Regions from separate parts of the Bradyrhizobium sp. CCBAU 45389 genome, predicted to be linked through region 2. Evidence: predicted binding sites of a transcription regulator. Region 2 holds the regulator's gene; each other region holds the start of a gene.
The links. The regulator LexA, encoded in region 2, represses DNA repair genes until DNA is damaged. The targets are predictions, from matches to a motif close to TGTTCNNNNTGTGTTCNG.
Positions count from the first base shown of each region.

Region 1: XH79_RS31690 (putative DNA modification/repair radical SAM protein) is a predicted target of LexA. The motif match lies at 1,401-1,418, and genes of this name have one in related genera.
Region 3: recA (recombinase RecA) is a predicted target of LexA. The motif match lies at 1,791-1,808, and genes of this name have one in related genera.

Region 1 covers NZ_LBIY01000096.1:403,481-406,755, reverse strand. Annotated here, with positions in the region: gene XH79_RS31700 (Y-family DNA polymerase) at 1-650, opposite strand, end outside; gene XH79_RS31695 (ImuA family protein) at 547-1,335, opposite strand; gene XH79_RS31690 (putative DNA modification/repair radical SAM protein) at 1,497-2,732, shown strand; gene XH79_RS31685 (UdgX family uracil-DNA binding protein) at 2,732-3,275, shown strand, end outside.
Region 2 covers NZ_LBIY01000010.1:35,719-38,993, reverse strand. Annotated here, with positions in the region: gene XH79_RS05705 (molybdopterin molybdotransferase MoeA) at 1-656, shown strand, start outside; gene lexA (transcriptional repressor LexA) at 833-1,534, shown strand; gene XH79_RS05695 (hypothetical protein) at 1,708-1,911, shown strand; gene XH79_RS05690 (hypothetical protein) at 2,107-2,538, shown strand; gene XH79_RS05685 (GAF domain-containing protein) at 2,764-3,275, shown strand, end outside.
Region 3 covers NZ_LBIY01000097.1:34,785-38,059, reverse strand. Annotated here, with positions in the region: gene XH79_RS33010 (hypothetical protein) at 1-507, opposite strand, end outside; gene recA (recombinase RecA) at 611-1,699, opposite strand; gene XH79_RS33000 (hypothetical protein) at 2,527-2,676, shown strand.

The DNA of each region.
Region 1 (3,275 bases), on a different contig from region 2:
GTGATGGCCTCGCCCGCACCGAGCGCCGAGACCGGAAATGGACTGATCGCCTCCGCCTCCCCGCCATCGGCCACGATGGTGCCGGTCGCCTGCCGCGTCAGCGTGCGCGCGCAGACCGAGGTGCCAGCAATGGCCGCGCTGACGGCAAAGCCCTGACGTGCGAGCGCACGAACCAGTGTCTGCAAAAGTGCCGCTTCGCCGCCGAACAGATGCGCGCAGCCGGTGATATCGAGGAACAGCCCGTGCGACGGATCGAGCGCCACCAGCGGCGTGAAGCGGTCGCACCAGTCGGCGATGTCGCTAAGCGTCTTGGCATCGGCCACGACATCGGCGTCGAACACTTTCAAGTCCGGACACATCGCCCGCGCATTGGCGAGCGGTTGGCCGATATGCAAACCCAAACGAGACGCCGCATCGTCCAGCGCATGGATCACCAGCGCATTGTTGTCCTTGATGACGACAATGCTCGGCTCGTCTTTTTGTTTTGACGCGTTTTCTTCACGCGAACCGGTACCCACTTCGCTTGAAAACGCTTTGGCTTTGGCCTTACCCAGCCCGGCGCTGCCAAGGAACCGCTGGATCCGGTCGATGGGCAGGCGCGGCAGCCACAGGCTGAGAATACGTCGAGGGTTCGCTGAACTGGCACTCATCACAATTCCATTCCATGATCCACCGGCCACAGGGGCCATGACGATTGCGCAAAAGCTCGGCATCGAAGCGCGGCGCGCCCCAGGCACTCCACATCGGGCCCGGCGGCGAATGCGCCGCGCGCAGCATCCATCGTGTCTCCGCAGTCGAAGGCAGCGGCTGTGCGGCCATGCGCAGCATCAGAGCGGTGACGCCCGAGCCTTGCGCGGCCAGCGTCAGCTTGCGGCTCGCCACGAGATCGAACTGCCTGATATCGCCCCAGAGCTCGAGCACGACCGCACCCAGCGCATCGCAGGCGAGCGCATCGGCCGAAGTGCGCAGCGCGCTCTCGACATCGGCCGCGCGCACCATCACCACGCGGCGCGGATCGAGGCCGAGCTCGGCGAGCCCGCTCATCGACAGCGCGCCGGCCTCTAACTCCGAAAAATCCTGCCGCACCCACAGCAGCGGCCGGCGCGCGCTCACGCGTCCGGCAAGGCCCATGACGAAGCCCGTCGCAGCCGCGCCCTGGCGCCCTTCGCAAAACACCTCGTGGACCGCCGCGCGCGCGAGCCCGCCCTTCAACGCGGCGTCGGCCTCGTCATGGCCGAGTGCGATGCGATCCTGCTGATGCACGACCTCCGCCGTCTCGATGCGCTCGATCTGGCCGCGCAAGGTCGCAAGCGCGCTCATACGTGCGCCGCTCATATACGCCGCTCCTTCAGAGGTGATTGCCGGTGGCTCTCAAAAAGAGAACCAGCGGCTGGCTCATTTGTTCATGATATGTTCTAATATAAAGCTAACGGCGGCCGGAGAGTCAATCGAATTGGCAGGCCAAGAATTCATGAGTTGAATCAATGGATTCCAGGATGGACGTACAACGCAAGCTGGAGATTCTGGCGGATGCCGCCAAATACGATGCGTCCTGCGCCTCCAGCGGCACCGAGAAGCGGGATTCCAGCGACGGCAAGGGCATGGGCTCGACCGCGCCCGGCATGGGCATCTGCCATTCCTACGCGCCGGACGGACGCTGCATCTCGCTGCTCAAGGTGCTGCTGACCAACGCCTGCAATTACGATTGCCTCTATTGCGTCAACCGTGCCTCCTCCAACGTGCCGCGCGCCCGCTTCACCATCGAGGAGGTGGTCAAGCTGACGCTCGACTTCTACCGGCGCAATTACATCGAAGGGCTGTTCCTCTCCTCCGGCATCATCCGCAGCCCCGACTACACCATGGAGCAGGTGGTGAGCGTTGCGCGCAAGCTGCGCGAGGAGCATCACTTCCGCGGCTATATCCACCTGAAGACCATTCCGGAGGCCGACGATGCGCTGATCGCGGAAGCCGGCAAATATGCCGATCGTCTCTCAATCAACATCGAGATGCCGCAGGAGACGAGCCTTAAGCAATTCGCGCCCGAGAAGAACGTCCGCGCGATCCGCCGCACCATGGGCCGGCTGCGGCTGAAGCTCGACGAAGCCGAGGACAGCCGCAGTGCAAAGACGAAGGCAAAACCGCAGCGCTTCGCGCCGGCCGGCCAGAGCACGCAGATGATTGTCGGCGCCGATAGCGCCTCCGATCACACCATTCTCCACACCAGCGCCAATCTCTACGGCTCATACAAATTGAGGCGCGTCTATTACTCCGCGTTCAGCCCGATCCCCGACGCGAGCCGTGCTTTGCCTCTGGTACAGCCACCGCTGCTGCGCGAGCACCGGCTCTACCAGGCCGACTGGCTGATGCGGTTCTACGGCTTCGACGTTGCGGAGATCGTCGACGACAGCGCGATGCTGCCGCTCGACATCGATCCGAAGCTCGCCTGGGCGCTGCGTCATCGCGACCGCTTCCCGCTCGACGTCAACCGCGCCAGCCGCGAGGAACTGCTGCGCGTGCCGGGCTTCGGCACCAAGGCGGTCGAGCGCATCATCGCGACACGGCGCACCACCACCATCCGCCTCGCCGATCTCGCGCGGCTGCACGTGCCCAAGCACAAGGCGCTGCCGTTCATCGTCCTCAGCGATCACCGCCCCTCACCGCATCGCCTCGACGCTGCCGGGCTGATCGAGCGGTTCAAGCCGAGGGCAACACAATTAGGGTTTGGCTTCTGATGCAGTACATCACCCTCGACACCGAAACCGATTTCGACGGCTGGCGCAAAGCCGCCCGTAGCCTCGTGCTTCACCACGTGCAGCCCAGCGATGTCACCTGGACCGTGCAAGGCGGCGAAGCGGAGTTATTCGCACCGCCCGCGCCGTCTCCGATCCTCGAGGTGAATGACGGCACCTTCAACGTATCAGGCAAATTCGTCGAGCTCGCCAAGGCGGCGATCCTGCATCGCGATGTCGAGCGTTTTGCGATCCTCTATCGCCTGCTGTTCCGGCTGAAGGACAACCACAATCTCATCGAGGTCGCGACCGACCCTGACGTCGCGCAGGTCACGGCGATGGCAAGAGCCGTCCATCGCGACGAGCACAAGATGCACGCCTTCGTGCGCTTCCGCGAGATCGGCAGGGAACGCCAGGCGCATTACGTCGCCTGGTTCGAGCCGGAGCACCACATCGTCGAGCTCGCCGCGCCGTTCTTCGCCAAGCGCTTCGCCGACATGCCCTGGTCGATCCTCACCCCCGATCTGTGCGCGCATTGGGACGGCC
Region 2 (3,275 bases):
TGATGCCGGGCGCAATGCCCGGCCCCGGTCAGATCGTCTACTCCAACGGCTATGCCCTGCACGCGCTCGCCCGCCAGGAGGGCGCCGATACCGTCGACCTCGGCGTGGCCGCCGATACGCTGGAGGCCACCGCCACCGGGATACGCCGGGCCCGCGAGAGCGGCGCCGACATCCTGGTCACGAGCGGCGGCGCCTCGGTCGGCGACCACGACCTGGTCCAGCAGGCGCTCAAGGCCGAGGGCATCGCGATGTCGTTCTGGAAGATCGCGATGCGGCCGGGCAAGCCGATGATGCACGGCCGGCTCGGCGCGATGCGCGTCATCGGCCTGCCCGGCAATCCCGTGTCGTCCTACGTCTGCGCTTTCCTGTTCATGGTGCCGTTGATTCGCGCGCTGTCGGGCCGCGCCGTGATTCACCATCGGCGCGAGCGCGCCGTGCTCGGCCGCGACCTCGGCGCAAACGATGTCCGCGAGGACTATCTGCGCGCACGGCTGGAGCGGCGCGACGACGGCACGCTGATCGCCCTTCCCGTCGATCACCAGGATTCTTCGCTGCTTGCGAATCTCGCTGCGGCACAGGCACTTCTCGTGCGCGCACCGTTCGCGCCGAAGGCCGAAGCCGGCTCGCCATGCGAGGTGCTGCCTCTGCCCGTCTGAGCGCCGTCACCACACGCGTTCCGCGAACTTTGTCGCGTTCACGGTAAATTAAGCAGTTGCGGAACATGTATCGAACATATAGTGTCCGTTCATGATTTGTTTCGAGCATGCAGCGGCTTATCGCTGAACTGAGCGTCTCGGAATCGAACGACATCAACCGGGGGATTTTGGTCGAGATGTTAACGCGCAAACAATACGAGCTCCTGCGGTTCATCAGCGAGCGACTGAAGGAAAGCGGCGTGCCGCCTTCCTTCGACGAGATGAAGGACGCGCTCGATCTGCGGTCGAAATCGGGCATCCATCGCCTGATCACCGCGCTCGAGGAGCGCGGCTTCATCCGCCGCCTGCCCAACCGCGCCCGCGCGATCGAGGTCATCAAGCTGCCCGAGCTTCAGGCGGCCGCCGGCAACCGTCGCGGCTTCACGCCGAGCGTCATCGAAGGCAATCTCGGCAAGGTGCGCACGACCTCCAGCCCGCCCGCCGACGAGGGTGAGCGTCCGGTCGCCGTGCCTGTCATGGGCCGTATCGCGGCCGGCACGCCCATCGAGGCGCTGCAGACCCGCAGCCACACCATCAGCGTGCCGCCTGACATGCTCGGCTCGGGCGAGCACTACGCGCTCGAAGTGCGCGGCGATTCGATGGTGGAAGCCGGCATCCTCGACGGCGACATGGCGCTGATCCAGCGCAACGAGAGCGCCGACACCGGCGACATCGTGGTGGCGCTGATCGACGACGAGGAAGCGACGCTGAAGCGCTTCCGCCGCCGCGGCGCCTCGATCGCGCTCGAGCCCGCCAACGCCGCCTATGAGGTCCGCATCCTGCCGCCCAACCGGGTGAAGATTCAGGGCAAGCTGATCGGCCTGTACCGGAAGTACTGAGCTGACCTCGCGATCGTTCGACACGCGTTGGAGCGGACGATTGTCCGCTCCGGCTGGATAGTCTTTCTGGTTCTGCACAGATTATCCGGCCACCTCTCCCGCGCTAGATCCTCGGCACGCCGCACGAAGCACTCATCGCTTCGCAGGCCTTGTGAGAAACCGAGGAGACAACCATGCGCAAGATCGTCTTGAGCATCGTCACGATGGCGCTGATCGCAACGTCAGTGTCACAGGCCGTCGCCGCACAGTCGCATCATGTCCGCAAGGCGACGCCGCCGACGACGAGCGAGCAATTCCGCAACGCACGCGGAGCCATTGCAGCGCCGTCGCAACCCGCCTGGCCGTATTCAGGCTGGTCGGCACCTGCTGGCCGCTGACGACGAAGCATGCCGAATGCACGGGAGCAGGCTTTGTTCCTCGTGCATCTGAAAAAGATATTGTGATGGCGGCCTGCGGACCCAAAGCCGCAGATTTGCCCACAACCAAGCAGACCGTTGTATGCTTCCACTCTGATAGAGGCCTGTGCCTCGACAGGAGGCGCGGGTCGCTATCTTCGAATGAGGAGCACCCCGATGTGTGACTACAGCCTGCACGCCGTCGCGACGCGTCCCGCCGAAGTCGGCGAGACGATCGTCACGACAACCTTCCGCGGCACCTCGACACGCGGCTTCGCCTCCGAAGCCGACATGTCGGTCGCGGTATGCCTGCTGCCGGGAACGGAGCTCGCCTTCGCCGACAATGTCCGCTACGACAATCGCTGGATCTGGACGCGCACCATCAACTCGCGCGTCGGCAAGTTCGGCAAGATCGATCCGCACATTCCGGATCGCCATCACGATGCGATCGAATTCCCCGACGGCAAATACGTGCTGGTGACTCAGCTCGTGGAAGGCCAGCGCGCAACCGTGCTGCAATTGCCGGTGACCCAGCCACTCGGCGAGCGCGAGCACAAGCCGCAGATCACCGCCGACAGGCCGACGATCACACGCCTGCCGATTGGCTGACCTAGCTGCCCCCCGGCTCGCGGGTCGGGGCCAAGATTGAAATCGCCATCGCCGGCCGCGGCCGGCGAGATGGTGAGGTTTGCATCTTCGAAAATACCTTCGCCGGCTCGCCCGCCGCTGTTCTCCGTCGCACGAAGTTTGCGCTGCCCTGCCTGAATTTTGAACGTCCGTTCTGCAGGCAAATGGCCGATGCTGCCAGGAGGCTTGAGGCAGCGGGCACGTTCGATGAAGACCTTCATTCGCGTCGTTGAACTCTGGGTGCCCGACCGGACGCGCATGCGGCTGGAATTCGGCGGCGGCCTCTACGGCGAAGGGTTGTCCGCGTTCAGGGCCGCAAGCGAAGATCTGCGCTTCGGTCGGGATGAGGGCCTTCCCGGCAAGGCCTGGGCTTCCGGCCATCCCGTCATCCTCACCAAATTCGCCAACTCCTATTTCAAGCGGACCGACCAGGCGCTCGCGGCGGGCCTGACCTGCGGCGTGGCGGTGCCGGTGTTCTCAGGCGAATTCCTGCAGGCCGTGATGGTGCTGTTCTGCGGCGACGACGAGGCGCATGTCGGCGCGATCGAGCTCTGGCACAATGACCCCGATACCTCCCACGAGATGGGACTGGTCGACGGTTACTATGGCACCGCCGACATGTTCGAGTTCAACTCCCGTCACACCAGGTTTCCGCGCGGCTTCGGCCTGCCCGGACGCACCTGGAAAGCCGGCCTGCCGCTGATCATCAAGGACCTGCA
Region 3 (3,275 bases), on a different contig from region 2:
AAGCTCGGGCGTCGGCGCGCGGTAGGCCTCCCAGGCCATTCCGGCGATCGCAAAATCACTTTCTGCGATATTGAACTGCCGCACGTCACGGTGACGAAGCTCTGCGGGATCTGCTCCGCGCAGATCGAAATCGACAAAGCGCAACTTCAGACGCTCGGCGACCGTCGGATGAGAACGCAGGTAATCGAGCATCCAGATCAACTGCAACTGACTGTTCGGCTCAGGATCGAACCACAGCTCGATGAGGTCTACACCGTAGGTCTTGCAGAACCAGACCAGTCCGGCACCCTTGTGCGCAAGGCCCGTCTGGGAAGACCGGCCGACAAGATCGAACCACATTACTGCCGGATTGCCTCTTACAGAGTCTCCTTCCAGGTAGGCGTCCAGGTGGTGCGCGTTGGGTAACACTCCCAAGACGAACCGAAAAATAAGCGGGACGACCATGTCGGCGCGGTTCGCATGAGCAAGACCAACGCCGGACGAACTGGTCAGGATCACACGCTTCATCGTCGGCGCGCCCCCCTCACGCAAGACGAAACGGGCACCGAAGACGTCGGCAACTCAACGTCCTCAGTGCCCGCTCCTCGCGAAAACTTTCCCGCGTTAAGGCTTATTCGTCCGCCGGCTCCTCGCCGTCGGCGTCGCTCTCGGGCGTGCCGGCCAAAATCTGCTCGGAGATCAGGCCGGAGTTCTGGCGGATCGAGGTCTCGATCTTGGCGGTGATGTCGGGGTTGGCCTTCAGGAAGGCCTTCGAGTTCTCGCGACCCTGGCCGAGGCGCTGGCTGTCATAGGAGAACCAGGCTCCCGATTTCTCGACGATGCCGGCCTTGACGCCGAGATCGAGGATCTCGCCCATCTTGGAGACGCCCTCGCCGTACATGATGTCGAACTCGACCTGCTTGAAGGGCGGCGCCAGCTTGTTCTTGACGACCTTGACGCGGGTGGTGTTGCCGACCACTTCGTCGCGCTCCTTGATCGCGCCGATACGGCGGATGTCGAGGCGTACGGAGGCATAGAATTTCAGCGCGTTACCGCCGGTCGTGGTTTCGGGCGAGCCGTACATCACACCGATCTTCATGCGGATCTGGTTGATGAAGATCACCATGGTGTTGGACTTGTTGATCGAGGCCGTCAGCTTGCGCAGCGCCTGGCTCATCAGACGCGCCTGCAGACCCGGCAGCGCATCGCCCATCTCGCCCTCGAGCTCGGCCTTCGGCACCAGCGCCGCAACCGAGTCGACCACCAGAACGTCCACCGCACCCGAGCGCACCAGCGTGTCGCAGATTTCCAGCGCCTGCTCGCCGGTGTCGGGCTGCGAGATCAGGAGCTCGTCGATGTTGACCCCGAGCTTGCGGGCATAGACCGGGTCGAGCGCGTGCTCGGCGTCGATGAAGGCGCAGATGCCGCCCTTCTTCTGCGCTTCCGCCACCGTGTGCAGCGCCAGCGTGGTCTTGCCCGAGGATTCCGGCCCGTAGATTTCGACGATGCGCCCCTTGGGCAGGCCGCCAATACCGAGCGCGATATCGAGCCCGAGCGAACCGGAGGACACTGCCTCGATGTCCATGGACCTGTCGCTCTTGCCCAGCTTCATCACCGAGCCCTTGCCGAACTGGCGCTCGATCTGGGAGAGCGCGGCAGCCAGAGCTTTACTCTTGTCCATGGAAGATCCTTCGACGATACGCAGGGCAGTTGCGGACATTGGGTCGTGCTCCTTATGGCGAGGATTCGCTAGGGGGACAAACGATTGAGAGGCGGGCCGGCGATAAAAACAGCGTACCCCATTTGTTCTCAGTTCGCAATATGTTCTTTTGCGATTTTGGGTACTGTCCGCCTCCGTGGGGTACCAGTCTAAGCGGCTGAGGAACTATCAGCCTAGCAGCGCATCTCTACGATGCCCCCAGCACGAAAGGTGCCCCCCCGACTGCTGGAGGAAAACCCCCCAGAGGGTTGGCGGCCCCCAGTTGGGGCCGTTTATATTCAAAGATGAGGCCGCCTCAGTTGGCGGCCTAATTAGGACAGCACCGATTTTGGGGACACCGGCAGAGGCAGATCAGGACACCCCACAAACAACAACGTCGCCCGCTTGCAATATGGCGGGCGACGTTGTTCCAGCCCCGGGAGGGAATCGCAAAATCCCGGATGTCGTCAATCTGGCTGAAAAGTCTGGAACGGTCTGTTCGATATCCGACACCCGCAGAGGGGAATTAGGACAACGTCGATTTTGGGGACTGTCCGTATTTGACCCCGAGTATCCTAGTTTAATGAAGCGGGTGTCCCAATTTGCTCTAGTGCGGGGATGCCCACCGACAAGCACCTCGACAAACCACCCATCCCTGCGCCCGATCCGGAGCGCACGGAAGCGGCTCGGAAAGTGGCTCAAGAGAACATCGACGACCAGATTGGCATCCTCAAAAAGCTTCGCGGTCCCTTGAGCTAAGGTCGTACCCAGCGGCTCGGAACGAATGTTCACTTTGGTACTTATGCCGCTAGCTTCCGCTGCAGGAGGTGGAGCTGCGGGGAAACGAAGTGCCGACCGCCGACCATTTGAAGCAAGCAGAGATCGCGGCGCGGATGGCTCTGACCGAGCCGGCCGCGGAGAAGGCCCGGCCGATGCACGTCATGGCGCTGGAATCAAAAGAAGCCCCAGCGCCGCCACCAATCATAGAGCGGCAGTAGATCGAATGCTGGGGATGGTGCTTCTACTAACGCTTGGGGGCGGTGCAGGCATAGCGATCATCATTGTCCTGTTTGAAGTCTTCGCCGCATTGGAGCGGCGCCGCTCCAATGGACAATAGGGCCGCAGCGAGGGCCCTGATCTTCCCCCTCCGCGGGGTGTCCAAAAGGCGGCCCCAACTCCGGGCAGGCTGAGTTGAGGCCAAAGGTACTGGGCCAGCCAAGGCTGACGCTAACCCAGGTCCAGCAACTTGCATCGGCGCCGGGTACCTGGCGATTGGGCAACCGACGTACCCCGGATTTGCAGCGTCCTGATCCGGCCAGTGTCCCAAGTTGAATCCGCCGTGTCCTCATTCGCTGGAGCCCCGTATCGGGAAAATCTGGCACAAACCGCATAGCCAGCCCGAACCGACCTAAGTTAAGATCAGGGCATGGGCAAAGAACTACTCGTGGGCGTGCTTGCAATTGGCGCCGGTGTTTTCACCGTGGCCGCCGCAACGGCGCTAGTCCTTAGCCTTTGATCTATCTCAAGTAGCGCACGCGATCCGCCTGCATCCTCCCATCTGTCGGGAGGCGACAATGCGGCCTTGGATGTTGCATGC